DNA from 4 places in the Streptomyces sp. NPDC058284 genome. Region 3 is predicted to be linked to each of the others. Evidence: riboswitches for the same ligand, from Rfam matches in the RefSeq annotation. Region 3 holds a riboswitch; each other region holds the start of a gene.

Region 1 (3,964 bases), on a different contig from region 3:
CACGAGTTCGCCTTCCCCCTGCCCATCTACGCCATCTGCGACCTGCTCGGCGTCCCCCGCGAGGACCAGGACGACTTCCGCGACTGGGCGGGCATGATGATCCGCCACGGCGGCGGGCCCCGGGGCGGCGTGGCCCGCTCGGTGAAGAAGATGCGCGGCTACCTCGCCGAGCTCATCCACAGGAAGCGCCTCGACCCGGGCGACGACCTCATCTCCGGTCTCATCAAGGCCTCCGACCACGGCGAGCACCTCACCGAGAACGAGGCCGCCGCCATGGCCTTCATCCTTCTCTTCGCCGGCTTCGAGACCACCGTCAACCTCATCGGCAACGGCCTGTACGCGCTCCTCACCCACCCCGAACAGCGCGAGCGGCTGCAGCGGGCGCTGGCGGATGGCGACACCGGGCTCCTGGAGACCGGTGTCGAGGAACTGCTCCGCTTCGACGGGCCCGTGGAGCTCGCCACCTGGCGGTTCGCGACCGAGGCGCTCACCATCGGCGGCGAGGACATCGCCGCGGGCGACCCCGTCCTCGTGGTGCTCGCCGCCGCGGACCGCGACCCGGCCCGCTTCGACCGGCCCGACACCCTCGACCTTTCGCGCAGTGATAACCAACACCTCGGATACGGGCACGGAATCCACTACTGTCTCGGCGCCCCGCTGGCCCGCCTGGAGGGCAGGACCGCCCTCGCGACGCTGCTCAGACGCCTTCCCGACCTGCAACTCGCGGTGGAACCCGCCGATTTGCGGTGGCGTGGCGGGCTCATCATGCGGGGACTGCGCACGCTGCCGGTGGAGTTCACAGACGCACAGCGGTGACGGCCCGGCTGACGGGCCGTCAGGACTGTGATGTTCACGTGATCTCCGCTGCATCGACTTGTGACAAGCGTTCGACTGCGGCTACGTTCACGACGACTTGGGCGCCCCCGGGCGCCCCAGCCGTTCGCTGCAGTCTCCTGAAAGGCAACCGCATGCTCTCCGGTCAAGGTCGTCACCGACGCCCCCGCCAGGCCCCGGCTCTCATCGTCGCGGCAGGCGTCACCGGATCAGCCATCGCCATCCCGCTGCTCGCCGCCACCAGCGCGAGCGCCGCCTCCACCGACACGTGGGACAAGCTCGCCCAGTGCGAGAGCGGCGGCGCGTGGAGCGCGAACCCCGGCAACGGCTATTACGGAGGGCTCCAGCTCTCCCAGGAGACCTGGGAGAGCCACGGCGGCCTCGCCTACGCGCCCAGCGCCGACCAGGCCTCCAAGTCCCAGCAGATAGCCGTCGCCGAGAACGTCCTCGACGCGAAGGGCACCGCCGCCTGGCCGAGCTGCGCCCCGATCGCCGGACTCACCGACGGCGGCGCCGCGGCCGACGTCGACCCGGGCGCCCCCATCGAGCAGGAGCCGTCCGGCTCGTCGGACTCCTCGGACTCCAAGGGCTCCAAGGCTCCCAAGGATTCGGCGGACGCCAAGGGGTCCAAGGACTCCGAGAAGAAGGACGAACGGTCCGACGAGCCCTCGGACCCGGCGGGTTCGGCGGACGCGGCGGATTCGGACGACCCCTCCGACGACGCGAGCGACACGCCCGGGACCGACGCCGACGCGCGAGAGAAGAATCACGACGAGTCCGGCGAAAAGGACGACAAGGGCGGTAAGGCCGGTACGGACGCCGATCCCGGCAAGGGCGGGGCGGACGAGGAGGACGGCGAGGGCGGCCCGGACGGCTCGGGCAAGTCCGGCGGTGAGGGCGGCACTTCGCCCGGCTCCGAGGACGCGACGGCCCCCTCGGAGGGCTCCGACGGCTCCTCCGGCCGCCACCGCGGCGACCGCGCGGACGAGAGCGAGAGCGCCGGCGGCCGTCCCGGACGGCACGCCTCGCGCGGCGAGGAGCGCACCGGCGCGGTCGCCGACGGGACGTACACGGTGCGTTCGGGGGACAACCTCTCGCGCATCGCGGACGACCTCGACGTGAAGGGCGGTTGGCACGAGCTCTACACCGAGAACAAGAAGACCGTCGGCACCGACCCGGACCTCATTCTTCCCGGTCAGAGCCTCGATCTGGGCGAAAAGTAACGGTAGTTGACGAAGAGTCGGCCGGGGCCTTCGCGTCGTATGCCCGGTTTGGCGTAAGTGAGACATGGGTCTCAGAAGCCGTGATCGTCTTTGAAATTGTGTGGAAGACGTGATTACCGTCGTCACCGCTCGCCACTGGTGAGCCCCGCCGGTCGGTACGCCGAATCCTGCCAACGGCCGGACGGGAACAGTCGTCGCTTCGAGCGCCGTGGGCAGGAGCGGGGGAACCAAGGTTTGCGCCGGTTCCGTCCGTCGAGCGGCTGAGCAGCCATCAGGCTGCGCCGCGGGACGGACGGGAACGGCTAGGGGTGGAGTCGCGCTCAAGGAGGGCGACCGGGCAACCACATCGGCCCGAACCCGACAGCTCACCTCGCAGGCGTCGGTGTAGGGGATCAACTCATGCTGCTTTCCGGCAAGGGCAAGCACCGTCGCCCGTCCAAGGCCACCCGTGTCGCCACGCTCGTCGGCGTGACCGGCGCCGCTGTCGCCGCCCCGCTGATGGCGGCCGGTTCGGCCAACGCCGCCACCGGCCAGGAGTGGGACGCCGTCGCCCAGTGCGAGTCCGGCGGTAACTGGTCCATCAACACCGGCAACGGTTACCAGGGTGGTCTGCAGTTCTCGCCCTCCACCTGGGCCGCGTACGGCGGTACGAAGTACGCGCCGACCGCCGACAAGGCCTCCAAGGCCCAGCAGATCGAAATCGCCGAGAAGGTCCTCGCGAGCCAGGGCAAGGGCGCCTGGCCGTCCTGCGGCGTCGGCCTCTCGGGCGCCTCGCCCAGCAGTGGCGGCGGCTCGCAGACGCAGGCCCCGCAGCAGCAGCGCCAGCAGAAGCCGCAGCCGCAGACGCAGCAGCAGGCTGCGCCCAAGCAGCAGGCGGCTCCGCAGCAGCAGGCCGCTCCGAAGCCGCAGCCCGCGCCGCAGACCGAGTCCAAGAAGACCGTCGAGACCCCGACCGGCAAGACGGTCAAGAAGGGTGACGGCGAGTACAAGGTCAAGACGGGCGACACCCTGTCCAAGATCGCCGAGTCGCACCACGTCAAGGGCGGCTGGCAGAAGGTCTACAAGCTGAACGGCGACATCATCAGCGACGCCGACTTCATCTACCCGGGCCAGCAGCTGCACCTCAGCTAGTCGCTGCGGCCCCACCCGGCCGTGCTTCGGCGGACGCACGGCCGCCCCGTCCCCACGGGCTCCCCGCCCCGGTGCGCGTATCCCCCGTACGCACCGGGGCGGGGCCATGTCCGCCGCCGGAAACGTCCCCGGACGCGTCGCGGCCGACGACTCCGGGTTCGCCGCGTGTTCGCTACTAGCGAGTAGAAACGTGGTCCTCCGTCCTGCTTCCCGGGGATTTGGCCTCTTGTCCGTCCCACGGGACGGGCGGTCGGCTGGCTGAAGGCCCGGAGCCGGTTAGGCTCAGGAGACGCAGGGCCGAAGCGGCTCGCGTAAACGCGTCACATCCCAGAAGGAGATGCTCGTGCCGTCCATCGACGTCGTCGTAGCCCGGGAAATCCTGGACTCCCGAGGCAACCCCACGGTCGAGGTCGAGGTCGGCCTCGACGACGGCAGCACCGGTCGTGCCGCCGTCCCGTCCGGTGCCTCCACCGGTGCCTTCGAGGCCATCGAACTCCGTGACGGTGACCCCAACCGTTACCAGGGCAAGGGCGTCGAGAAGGCCGTCCTCGCCGTCATCGAGCAGATCGGCCCGGAGCTGGTCGGCTACGACGCCACCGAGCAGCGCCTGATCGACCAGGCCATGTTCGACCTGGACGCCACCGACAACAAGGGCTCGCTCGGCGCCAACGCCATCCTCGGCGTCTCGCTCGCCGTCGCGCACGCCGCCTCCGAGGCCAGCGACCTGCCGCTGTTCCGCTACCTCGGCGGCCCGAACGCGCACCTGCTGCCCGTCC
Region 2 (3,964 bases), on a different contig from region 3:
GCCGTACACCGAGAAGTACACGGTGGCCCGGCGGCCGGAGGGGACGGACGGTCTCTTCGTGGCCTGGGAGACGCTCACCCACGCGGGCAACGCCTGAAGTGGTTCGACGCACCCCTCCGGATGGCGTAGAGTTGCATTCAACGGCGCGGGGTGGAGCAGCTCGGTAGCTCGCTGGGCTCATAACCCAGAGGTCGCAGGTTCAAATCCTGTCCCCGCTACTCAAGACCTAGGGCCCGGAACCAGCAATGGTTCCGGGTCCTAGGTGTTTTCCCGGGTCCTAGGTGTTTTCCCGGCCCTTCCCCCGGGCGCGCCTCGGGGACCCTCCTCCGTAACCCGGTCGGACCGCACCGGCTCGCACCCGCTCCCCGACGGGGGAACCCTGAGTGGAGCGCGTTGATGGGCGCGGAGTCGGCGGGAGACAAGCGGTGGGGCAGCGAGCGGGAACCGGCGACAGGGGTGCCTCCGCGCACGAATGGGCGTTCGTCCGGGCCCTGCCGCTGCTGCTCCTGCTGGTCGGCGTGGTCTACGACGCGGCGACCCCGCCGGACTTCACCGCGGCCCCCCTCTACACGGCCGCCCCGCTGATCGCCGCCCCCTTCTACTCGCTGCTCAGCACCGTCCTGACCGGCGCCGCGTCCACCGTCGCCGTCCTCTTCCTGCACTTCGGGGCCCGGGCCGACAGCCGCGTCGAGGCCGTCACCGAAGTGATCACCGTGGTGACCGTCGCAATCCTCGCCATCGTCATCAACCGCGTCGTCCGCCGCGGCAACGACCGGCTCGCCAACGCCCGCTCCATCGCCGAGACCACCCAGCGCGCCGTACTGCCGGAGCCCGACCCGCGCATCGGCGGGCTCGACATCGCGGCGCGGTACGAGGCCGCGCAGGCCGACGCGTTCATCGGGGGCGATCTGTACGCGGTGCAGGACACCCCGCACGGCGTGCGGCTCATCGTCGGTGACGTACGGGGCAAGGGCATGGGCGCGGTCGCGGCGGTCGCCGTCGTCATCGGCGCCTTCCGGGAGGCCGCCGAGCAGGAGACCACCCTAGAGGCGGTGGCCCAGCGCCTGGAGCGGGCGCTCGCGCGCGAGGGCACCCGGCGCGACGGGCTCGACGCGTTCGAGGGGTTCACCACCGCCGTCCTCGCCGAGATCCGGCACGCCGACGGCCGCGTACGGCTGATCAACCGGGGGCACCCGGCGCCGCTGCTGCTGCGCGGGGACGGCCGGCTGTGCGTCATGTCGGCGAGCGAGCCCGCGCTGCCGCTCGGCATGGGCGATCTGGGGGTCTGGCCGGACCGGGCGGACGAATCGGAGTTCCCGCCCGGCGCGATGCTGCTCTTCTACACTGACGGCCTGTCGGAGGCGCGCGACGTGACGGGGGAGTTCTACGATCCGGCGGCCCGGCTCGGCGGGCGGATCTTCCCCGGACGCGGAGGACCGCAGGCCCTGCTCGCCGCGCTCGCGGAGGAGGTGCGGCGGCACACCGGGGGCCGGATGACCGACGACATGGCGCTGCTCGCGGTGCGCCGGCCCGTCGCGGGGGATCCGGACGTCACCGATCCGGGCGTCACCGCCGGTGATTGAAGTGAGCCACTCCGCATCACAACTGACGTGTTGTCAAGGGAGTGTGAAGTTCCGGTGCACGGCCCGGTGTGAGGAAGTGTCGTCAACTCACCCTGTTCTGACCACTCCTGTCCCCATACGTACAGGTGGACAGCGTTAACGATCAATCGGAACAGCTTGGAATAGTGACCCGCTGTCTATTAACGTTCGATAACGCAGCGCGGTCGTCCCAGCCGTCACTAGAGGCGGCTCCGCGCGCACGCGCCTAATCCCGCAAGGGAGCCGGGGAACCACTAACTTGGGGTGAATCGGGCCTCTGCGCCTCGTGCATCCGTGCACCCGCGCCAGACGCTCGTAGGAGACCTTCCTGCTCCGAACCCGTCAGCTAACCCGGTAGGCGAGAAGGAAGGAAAGGAGCGCGCCCCAGTGGCGTCCAACCGGCCTGCCCCCCAAGCCGTGTACGTACCGAATGACGACGACTTCGGCTCGTACGACGAGGGCTCTTTCGAAGAGTGGAACCCCACCGAGGAGTCCGTCCGTCCCGTCCGCGGCAGGCACCGTGTGCACAAGAAGAGCGGTGGCGGGCTCGCCCGGAGCTCCACCGTCCTCGGTGTGGGCGTCATCGCCGCCGTCGGCGCGGGCGGCATCGCCACCGCGCAGGACGGCAGGCCGCCGGTCTCCATATCCATGCCCGACCTGCCGGGCATGGACACAGTCGCCGACTCGCTGCCGGACGCCGAGTCGCTGCCCGGCGTCGGCTCGTTGCTGGCCGACGACTCCCCGGACACCACGGCGAACGCCGCCGCGGCGGCTCCGCTCACCGCGGCCGGTGTCAGCACCGCCGACGCCGAGCAGGGCACCACCGACGCGGGCGAGGCACTGCGCGCCCGCATCATGCGGCAGGCCGAGAACCAGCAGCACCAGGCCGACACCGCCGTACGGACCGCGGCCGAGGACGCGACCGCCCGGCAGGCCGCCCGGCAGGCCGCCGGCCAGCAGCGGGCCGCCGAGAAGAAGGCCGACGCCGAGGCCGCCGCCAAGAAGAAGAAGGCGGAGGAGGCCCGCAAGGCGAAGGCCGAGGCGGAACGCCTGGCCAAGCTCGCCAAGAGCTACGCCATCCCCACCTCGTCGTACACCCTCACCTCACACTTCGGTGACGCCGGTGCCATGTGGTCCTCGGGCCACCACACCGGACTGGACTTCGCCGCTCCCACGGGTACCCCGCTCAAGGCCGTGCACACCGGCACCGTCAAGGAGGCCGGCTGGGCGGGCGCGTACGGCTACCGCACCGTGCTCGAACTCGAGGACGGCACGGAGGTCTGGTACTGCCACCAGTCCTCGCTCAATGTCAGCGCGGGCCAGAAGGTCACCACGGGCGAGGTCATCGGCCGCGTCGGCGCGACCGGCAACGTCACCGGGCCCCACCTGCACATGGAGGTCCACACCCCGGACGGCACGGGCATCGACCCGCTGACCTGGCTGCAGGGCAAGGGCCTGAACCCCTGATTGGCCGCTCGTACCTGACGGAATTCGCATACCGTCGGGGACGTTGAGCGACATATGACTTCTCTCCGTACACTCGGCGCTTCCGAACTCGAGGTCTCCCCGCTCGCCCTGGGCGGCAACGTCTTCGGCTGGACCGCCGACCGGGCGGCGTCCTTCGCCGTCCTCGACGCCTACACCGCGGCAGGCGGCAACTTCATCGACACCGCCGACGTCTACTCGGCCTGGGTCGACGGCAACAAGGGCGGCGAGTCCGAGACCCTCATCGGCGAGTGGCTGGCCGAGCGCGGCAACCGCTCCGACGTCGTCCTCGCCACGAAGGTCGGCGCCCACCCCGACTTCAAGGGCCTCTCCCCGGCCACGGTCAAGGGCGGCATCGACGCGTCCCTGCGCCGTCTCGGCACCGACTACATCGACCTCTACTACACGCACTACGACGACCCGTCGGTCCCCGTCGAGGAGATCATCGGCACCCTCGACGAGCTGGTGCGGGACGGCAAGGTGCGGGCGATCGCGGCCTCCAACATCACCCCGGAACGGCTTCAGGAGTCCCTCGACTTCTCCGACCGCGAGGGCCTCGCGCGCTACGTCGCGCTCCAGCCGCACTACAACCTCGTCTCCCGCGACACCTACGAGGGCCCGCTCCAGGAGGTCGCATCCCGCTCCGGCCTCGCGGCCGTGCCCTACTACGCACTCGCGTCCGGCTTCCTCACCGGCAAGTACCGCCCGGGTGCGCGGGTGGAGAGCGCGCGCAGCGGGCGCGTCCAGGAGTACGCGGGCACCGAGCGCGGCGACCGCGTCCTGACCGCGCTCGACGAGATCGCCGCGGAGCGCGGCGCCGAGGTCGCGACCGTGGCGCTCGCCTGGCTCGCGGCCCAGCCCACCGTCGCGGCGCCGAT
Region 3 (3,964 bases):
CCGTCGACGAGGAGCTGGCCCGCCTCGCCGCGGAAGGCCCCACTCCGGAGGAGATGGAGCGCGCCCAGGCGCAGTTGGAGCGCGAGTGGCTGGACCGGCTCGGTACGGTCGCGGGCCGCGCCGACGAACTCTGCCGGTACGCCGTCCTGTTCGGCGACCCGCAGCTCGCCCTGACCGCCGTGCAGCGCGTCCTCGACGTCACCGCGGAAGAGGTCCAGGAGGTCGCCGCGGCGCGCCTGCGACCGGACAACCGCGCGGTGCTCGTCTACGAACCCGTGACCGTCGCCGACGACGGCGAAGAAGGCGAAGAGGGCGAAAAGGGCATGGAGTACGCCGAGGAAGAGGAGGCGGCGAAGTGACCGAGGCCGCGACGACGATGCAGTTCCACCCACAGCCCAAGGCGGGCGCGGCCAAGCCCTGGGCCTTTCCGGCACCCCGGCGCGGCACGCTGCCCAACGGCCTCACCGTGCTGCGGTGCCACCGCCCCGGCCAGCAGGTCGTCGCCGTCGAGATCCACCTCGAAGCGCCGCTCGACGCCGAGCCCGAAGGCCTCGACGGCGTCGCCACGATCATGGCGAGGGCCTTCAACGAGGGCACCGACAAGCACTCCGCCGAGGAGTTCGCCGCCGAGCTCGACCGCTGCGGCGCCACGCTCGACGCGCACGCCGACCACCCGGGCGTGCGGGTCTCCCTCGAGGTCCCGGTCTCCAGGCTCCCCAAGGCGCTCGGCCTGCTCGCCGACGCCCTGCGGGCCCCCGCCTTCGCGGACGGCGAGATCGAACGGCTCGTACGCAACCGCCTGGACGAGATCCCGCACGAGGCCGCCAATCCGGCGCGCCGCGCCGCCAAGGAGCTCTCCAAGCAGCTGTTCCCGCCGACCTCGCGCATGTCCCGGCCGCGCCAGGGCAGCGAGGAGACGGTCGCGGCCATCGACTCGGCGGCGGTGCGCGCCTTCTACGAGAAGCACGTCAGGCCCGCCACGGCCACCCTCGTCGTGGTCGGCGACCTGACCGGAATCGACCTGGACGCCGTCCTCAAGGACACCGTCGGCGCCTGGACCGGCTCCGCGGGCGAGCCGCGCCCTGTACCGCAGGTGACCGCCGACGACCACGGCCGCGTCGTCATCGTGGACCGCCCCGGAGCGGTCCAGACGCAGCTGCTGATCGGCCGCGTCGGCGCCGACCGGCACGACCGCGTCTGGCCGGCCCAGGTCCTCGGCACGTACTGCCTCGGCGGCACCCTCACCTCCCGCCTCGACCGGGTGCTGCGCGAGGAGAAGGGGTACACCTACGGGGTGCGGGCGTTCAGCCAGGTGCTGCGTTCGGCGCCGGACGGGACGGGCGCCGCGATGCTCGCCATCAGCGGCTCCGTGGACACCCCGAACACCGGGCCGGCGCTCGGGGACCTCTGGAAGGTGCTGCGCACCCTCGCCGCCGAGGGCCTTACCGACGCCGAGCGCGACGTGGCCGTGCAGAATCTGGTGGGCGTCGCCCCGCTCAAGTACGAGATGGCCGCCTCGGTCGCGGCCACGCTCGCCGACCAGGTCGAGCAGAACCTGCCGGACGACTTCCAGGCGCAGCTGTACCGGCGGCTGGCCGACACCGGCACCGTGGAGGCCACCGCGGCCGTCGTGAACGCCTTCCCCGAGGACCGCCTGGTGACGATCCTCGTCGGGGACGCCGCGATGATCGAGGAGCCCGTCAGGGCCCTCGGGATCGGCGACGTGAGCGTGGTCACGGGCTGAGTGTGGTTCCAGGCCGAGCGAGGTCCCGGGCCGAGTGAGGCCCGCGTGGACTGAGTGACAGTCAGGACATTTCGGGACCCCGGCGACCGTTTCGGCCGCCGGGGTCCTCATATGTCCGGATTCATATGGTGGTTGCCTGTCTGCCGTGTGGCGTGCGCTACAAAAGTCGCGTTCTGTTTGTGGATTGAAAGAGGCCCCGTTTAGCGTCGGTCCGGCTGTTCGTCGCGCACCACGCCGCATCCGCGGCACCGGACAGTCATCGCCGAGTCCCCGTACGGCGCGAGCCAGGGGAGCCGGGGACCCACATGTCCCCTGGGGTGAATCGGGCACCTTGCCGCGAGGTGAGGGACCCGTAGGAGACCTTCCTGCTCCGAACCCGTCAGCTAACCCGGTAGGCGAGAGGGAAGGAAAGGATCACCCGCCACATGGCGTTCACCCGTGCCACCGGGAAGCACCGTCGTCCGAGCCGCCTCACGCGGACCACCGCGAACGTCGCCGGTGTCGCGGCGCTCACCACCACCGGTGTCATCGGAGGCCTCGCCGCCCCCGCGCTGGCCGCCGCCGACGAAGCGGCCGTCGAGCACACCGGCCTCACCCAGGCGATATCCGTCGGCGACTCGCTCGCCGAGAGCATCGACGCGCAGGCCGCCGCGCAGCGCCAGGCCGCCGACGACGCCGCTGCCGCCCAGAAGGCCGAAGAGGCCGCCAAGAAGAAGGCCGCGGAGGAGAAGCGCAAGGCCGAGGCCGAGGCGAAGGCGAAGGCCGAGAAGGAGCGCAAGGCCAAGGAGCGCGCCGCCCGCGAGGCCGAGCGCAAGCGCCTGAACACCTACGTCGCCCCGATCGCGGGCTCGTACGTCTCCACGGGTTACCAGACCGGCGGCGCCATGTGGTCCTCCGGCAGCCACACCGGCATCGACTTCCATGCCGCGTCCGGCACCGCCGTCCACGCGGTCGGCTCCGGCACCGTGGTCGAGGCGGGCTGGGGCGGCGCCTACGGCAACAACGTGGTCATCAAGATGAACGACGGTACGTACACCCAGTACGGCCACATGTCGTCCCTCGGTGTCACCGTCGGCCAGACGGTCACCCCGGGCCAGCAGATCGGCCTCTCCGGCTCCACCGGCAACTCCAGTGGCCCGCACCTCCACTTCGAGGCCCGCACCGGCCCGGAGTACGGCTCGGACATCGACCCGATCGCCTACCTCCGCTCGCACGGCGTCAACGTCTGAGCGACGGACTGCACGGCTCCCGCAGCACTCCACGAAAGCCCCGGCTCCTCCCGAGCCGGGGCTTTCGTCCTTGCGCCCCTCCGCATCCCCGGACCCCCGGAACTCTCCTCGCAGGGCCCTTGGCCAAAAGATATCCACGAATTCCGGACCGCCGTCGGAAATTCCGACGCTCTGCAATAGAGTCACTGAATGAGCGTCGGTCGACCGCGTTTCGCGGGGATGAAGGCGGAGGTCCGGTCATGCGTGTTCCCGCGCATTCGGTATGCACGGCCATTCGGAACGACATTGTCGCCGGTGTCCACGAAAGAGGCGGCCGGCTCACCGAGGACCTCCTCGCGCGCCGCTACGGCGTCTCGCGCGTCCCGGTCCGCGAGGCCCTGCGCACCCTGGAGGCCGAGGGGTTCGTCGTCACCCGCAGACATGCGGGCGCCTGTGTCGCGGAGCCCACGGAGCAGGAGGCGGCGGACCTCCTCGAGGTCCGGACGCTGCTCGAACCGCTCGCCGCGGCACGCGCCGCGCAGCGCCGCACGGACGCCCACCTCAAGGTCCTGCGCGGTCTCGTCAGGATGGGCCGCGAGCGCGCCGGGAGTGGTCAGGGGGAGGATCTGCGGTCCCTGGGCGGCTGGTTCCACGAGACGCTCGCCCAGGCGTCCGGCAGCCCCGGCCTCAGCGCGCTGCTGACCCAGCTCCGGCAGAAGACCGCCTGGATGTACGTCGTCGACCGTCCGGCGGCGCCGGCCGAGTCCTGGTCCGAGCATGCCGAGATCCTGGACGCGGTCGCCCGCGGGGACGCCGAGCGCGCCAGGGCGCTCACCGCCGCGCACGCCGCGCGGGTGGCGGCCACCCACCGCCTGCGTCACGGGGGACGGCCAGGACCCGAGCGCGTGAGGAATTCGCAACATGCCGTAAACACGGTGAGCCTCCGGAATTAACGGAGACGCCGTATATAAAGAAAGAGTCAATCCATCACGCGTAAACGCCGATGGGGTCG
Region 4 (3,964 bases), on a different contig from region 3:
CGAGCACGAGAACGGGCGTGTCGGCGAGCAGCGCGCGGGCGAGGGCGATCCGTTGCGCCTCGCCGCCCGACAGTCCGGCGTCCTCGCCGATCACCGTCTCGTAGCCGCGCGGGAGTTCGAGGATCCTGTCGTGGATGTCGGCCAGCCGGGCGGCCCGCGTCACGGCGTCGGGGCCGGCGTGCGGGACCGCCAGCGCGATGTTCTCCGCCACGGAGGCGCGCAGCAGGCGTACGTCCTGGAAGACGAAGGAGATGGTGCGGTAGAGGTCACGGCCGCTCAGCTCGCGCAGGTCCACACCGCCGAGGAGGATCGAGCCGTGGGTGGGGTCGAAGAATCGCGGCAGCAGCTGGACCAGCGTCGACTTGCCGCTGCCGGAGGGCCCGGTGATCGCCGTGAGCGTGCCGGGTTCCAGCACGAGGTCGATGCCGCGCAGCACCTCGCGACCGGCCTCGTAGCCGAACCGGACGTCTCGCAGTTCCACCCGGTGGCCCTGGGGTGCGAGGGGATGCTCGGGCTCCGGCAGCGGCCGTACGGTGAGGACGTCGCGGATGCGGCCGACCGCGCGCCTCGCGGCCTGCAGGTCGTCGAAACCGTGGCCGAGTGCCTCCACCGGTGCGGTCAGGCCGAGTCCAAGGAGCAGGAAGGGGAGCAGGTCGGCCGGGGCGAGAGCGCCGTCGGTGAGCAGAGCGGCGCCGCCGACGAGGACGACGAGCAGGACGAACGGCGGTGAGAGGACGAGCTGCATCCCCGCGGCGATCCTGGAGAGGCCGCGCACCCACCGGTGGAAGGTGTCCGTGAAGTCGTCCACGGCGGCACGGAACTCGCGGTGCGCACGCCCGGATCCGCCGAACGCCTTGACCACCGCGATGCCCTGCACGAACTCGACGACGGAGCTGGAGATCCGCCCCATGGCCGCGTCGAACGCCTCCTGCTCGCGCAGCCGGGCCGGCGTCATCATCAGCGGAACCAGCGCCACCGCCAGCAGCACGGGGACGAGCGTGATGAGGGTGAGCCGCCAGTCGACGGTGCACAGGTAGACCAGCGACACCAACGGGACCACGAACGCCGAGACGAGCTGACCGGGGGCGTGGGCGATGAACGGGTGTACGGCGCTGACGTCTTCCCCCACCACCTTGGCCAGCTCACCGGTGCGGCGCCGGGAGAACCAGCCGATCGGCGCCCGCCCCAGCCGGGAGGCCAGCTGCCGACGGAACGAGAGCTGCACCCGGCCGTCGAGGACGTGCCCGATCCCGGACGACGCGCCTGTGCACAGCAACCGGACGAACAGCCCGGCCGCACCCACGGTCACGGCCGACCAGACGTGCCCGCGGTCGACCGGCCCCGGCGACAGCAGGGCACGCCCCACCTCGACGACCGCGAGCAGCGGCGCGAGACCCGCGACGGCACCGACGACCTGCAGGATGACGACGGCGGCGAAACTCCGGGCGTACGGGCGCAGCAGCGCTGCCAGGCTCTGCCCCGGCGCCGGACTTGCCTCCCTCACCGGGCGGAGACGGCGCGCGCGTCGGCGAGCGGCGGGTGGGTGGCGGTGAACGGCGGGATGGCTGTGGCGAGTTCAGGGTCCATGACCGTCATCCTCACCGGCTGCCGCCGCGGAATCGTCCGCCGAGTGTCGGCTCTCTCGCCCGATTCACGCACCGACCGGCGCGTACGCCGGTAGCACTCAGGTGCTACCGACGCACGAAAGGCTTGTCACCTTTTGAACTCGCCCTTTGCATCGGCGAGTTCTGGAGTCCTTTCCATTCGGCGACGCCGGCCCGCTTTTAGTAGGGGCCGTTCACGTTGTCGATCGAACCGTAGCGGTCGGCCGCGTAGTTGCAGGCGGCCGTGATGTTGGCGACCGGGTCGAAGCTGTCCAGCGAAGTGCCGGGCACGTGGTAGGCGGTGAAGGTGGGGGCGATAACTTGCAGGAGCCCCTTGGAGGGGGTTCCCGCAATGGCGTTGACGTCCCAGTTGTTGATGGCCAGCGGATTTCCGGAGGACTCGCGCATGACGTTGCGGTGAATGCCCTCATAGGTGCCCGGGATGCCGTGCTGGGCCATGATGTCGAGCGATTCCCTGATCCAGCCGTCGAGGTCGTTCGGGTAGGACTTCACGGCCGGGGCGGTGGGGGCATCGGCGGCGAGCGCGTCGGTGTTGCCGGAGCGGTCCGCCCGCTCGGCGGACGTCCTGGAGGCGGTCCCGGCCGCGTCGTCCTTGCCGAGGGTGAGCTTGAGGCCGGGGTGTATCAGCCCCGGGTTGTCGCCGAGAATGCCGCGGTTCTGCTGGTAGAGGGCCTTCCAGCCGCCGCTCAGGGAGTGCTCCTTGGCGATCTTGGAGAGGGAGTCGCCGGCGAGGACGACGTAGGTCTTCGGGGCCGCGGTGGGCTTGGCGGCCCCGTCGGCCGGTGCCGCGGCGGCGGTGGTGGCGCCGAGCACCGGCAGGACGAGCACGGCGCCGCCCGTGCCCGCGGCGGCGATGCCCCGGGTGAGCGGGCTCGACTTGGGGCGGCGGTGCTTTCCCTTTGCGGGCATGACGCATTCCTCTCCGTCGCCTGCGAGGTGAGCTGTCGGGTTCGGACGGGAGATGTCCGGACGCACGGTGAATGCGCCTTCACCCCGAGCCGTCCCGGAATCCGGGTCGGCGGCTTACCTGGGTCCCCCGCTCCTGCCGGGCGTAAGTGAGTGGTGGAAGGGATTCCGGACAGCGGCAGGATTCGGCGTTCCATCCGGATTGGCGGTGACGTTAGACGAGAAAGACAGGACGGAACAAGACACGAATTTGCATCGGCAATGCGTGAGGCCTACCGCTGAAGATCGGAAACTCCTCGCCGCCTTTGATCCAAAAGTCCAACTCTCCTGGAGTGGCGCGGGAATGCGCGCGGAGATTCCCGGAGCGGGGTACGGCGGACGGTGTGACTCAATTCACCGAATGGGATACGGCCCGGAATGCGAATCGACGGGCCGTCAGAATGTGAGCCATTTCGCTCGGGCACATCGCGAAAGCAGGCAGTTGCCTACACGGGGTGCCAAAGGGGGGAAAGATATAATTATGGTTCAAACCTGGACATAGTCCTACTGCTGTCCGCGCCGGACGGTGAGGCGATGCCCCCGCCCGGTCCGCACATGGCGCTGCCCCCGCCGAAAAGGCGGGGGCAGACGTCAAGCCGTCAGGCGGCGACCCACCCCGTCTTGAGGTAGGGGGAGTTGGGGAAGTCGAGGTAGAAGTAGACGCCGTCGTTGAAGTCCTTGCCGAGGACGGTCCACTTGGCTGCCTTCGCCGTGACCCAGCCCTTGCAGACCTTGTTGTCGGGGTTCCGGTTCTTCAGGTAGCAGAGCTTCATCTTCGTGTCCCGGTCCGGCTTGACCTGGATGTCGTCGCACCGGTTGGTGGTCACGTAGTAGCCGTCGCCCTGGGGCGCGTACTTGTACCCGTCGTACGACCAGTCCCCGCCGAGGCAGGAGGCGGCCGACGCGTGCCCCACCGACGGGGTGGCCGAATGCTCGGACGATGCGGCGGTCGCGGAGGCGCCGCCGATGATCCCGGCCGTGAGGACGCTTGCCGCCAGCGCGGTGGTGAGCTTCGTGCGAGTAAGCACAGTTCTCCTTCTGGTGCTCGATGGCGGATACCGGTCCGGCATCCGTGAACGATCTCACCGGCTCACGGATTGTTCGTCAGGCCTGGTCCGAGCCACCGAACAATCCCGTTCAGCCCTGTTCACCGCTGGGCGGACGCCCTAGGCTGAGCGCCCTTCGCGGCCTTGGGAGGTCCTGTGCACGGTCTCCGCGTGGTCATCGTCTGCCTCGTCATCGCGTGTGTCACCGCGGTGTCGCCGGCCTCGGCCGTGACGCCGGGCTGGTCGGCGGTGCCGGTTCCGGCGGCGGTCGCGCCGGTGACCGTGCTCGATCTGGCCGCCCGCGGTTCCGGCGAGGCGTGGGCGACCGGGTACGAGCAGGCCGCCGAC

What was found. A riboswitch is a leader RNA that binds a small molecule or an ion and turns the genes downstream of it on or off. The one in region 3 is predicted to bind cyclic di-AMP.
Region 1: linked by a shared signal. The riboswitch ahead of ACFVYR_RS26570 (transglycosylase family protein) and the one ahead of ACFVYR_RS19820 (M23 family metallopeptidase) in region 3 are both predicted to bind cyclic di-AMP.
Region 2: linked by a shared signal. The riboswitch ahead of ACFVYR_RS13650 (M23 family metallopeptidase) and the one ahead of ACFVYR_RS19820 (M23 family metallopeptidase) in region 3 are both predicted to bind cyclic di-AMP.
Region 4: linked by a shared signal. The riboswitch ahead of ACFVYR_RS11595 (transglycosylase SLT domain-containing protein) and the one ahead of ACFVYR_RS19820 (M23 family metallopeptidase) in region 3 are both predicted to bind cyclic di-AMP.

The regions. Positions count from the first base shown of each region.
Region 1 covers NZ_JBHVYE010000021.1:70,908-74,871, reverse strand. The annotation lists gene ACFVYR_RS26580 (cytochrome P450) at 1-816, shown strand, start outside; gene ACFVYR_RS26575 (transglycosylase family protein) at 969-2,057, shown strand; cyclic di-AMP (ydaO/yuaA leader) riboswitch at 2,252-2,452, shown strand; gene ACFVYR_RS26570 (transglycosylase family protein) at 2,457-3,188, shown strand; gene eno (phosphopyruvate hydratase) at 3,532-3,964, shown strand, end outside.
Region 2 covers NZ_JBHVYE010000008.1:21,330-25,293, reverse strand. The annotation lists gene ACFVYR_RS13665 (alginate lyase family protein) at 1-97, shown strand, start outside; tRNA gene ACFVYR_RS13660 (tRNA-Met) at 145-218, shown strand; gene ACFVYR_RS13655 (PP2C family protein-serine/threonine phosphatase) at 426-1,583, shown strand; cyclic di-AMP (ydaO/yuaA leader) riboswitch at 1,815-1,977, shown strand; gene ACFVYR_RS13650 (M23 family metallopeptidase) at 1,989-3,068, shown strand; gene ACFVYR_RS13645 (aldo/keto reductase) at 3,123-3,964, shown strand, end outside.
Region 3 covers NZ_JBHVYE010000013.1:152,077-156,040, forward strand. The annotation lists gene ACFVYR_RS19810 (M16 family metallopeptidase) at 1-359, shown strand, start outside; gene ACFVYR_RS19815 (M16 family metallopeptidase) at 356-1,744, shown strand; cyclic di-AMP (ydaO/yuaA leader) riboswitch at 1,995-2,157, shown strand; gene ACFVYR_RS19820 (M23 family metallopeptidase) at 2,170-2,973, shown strand; gene ACFVYR_RS19825 (GntR family transcriptional regulator) at 3,213-3,905, shown strand.
Region 4 covers NZ_JBHVYE010000006.1:153,063-157,026, forward strand. The annotation lists gene ACFVYR_RS11590 (ABC transporter ATP-binding protein) at 1-1,504, opposite strand, end outside; gene ACFVYR_RS11595 (transglycosylase SLT domain-containing protein) at 1,785-2,534, opposite strand; cyclic di-AMP (ydaO/yuaA leader) riboswitch at 2,539-2,693, opposite strand; gene ACFVYR_RS11600 (hypothetical protein) at 3,170-3,598, opposite strand; gene ACFVYR_RS11605 (hypothetical protein) at 3,773-3,964, shown strand, end outside.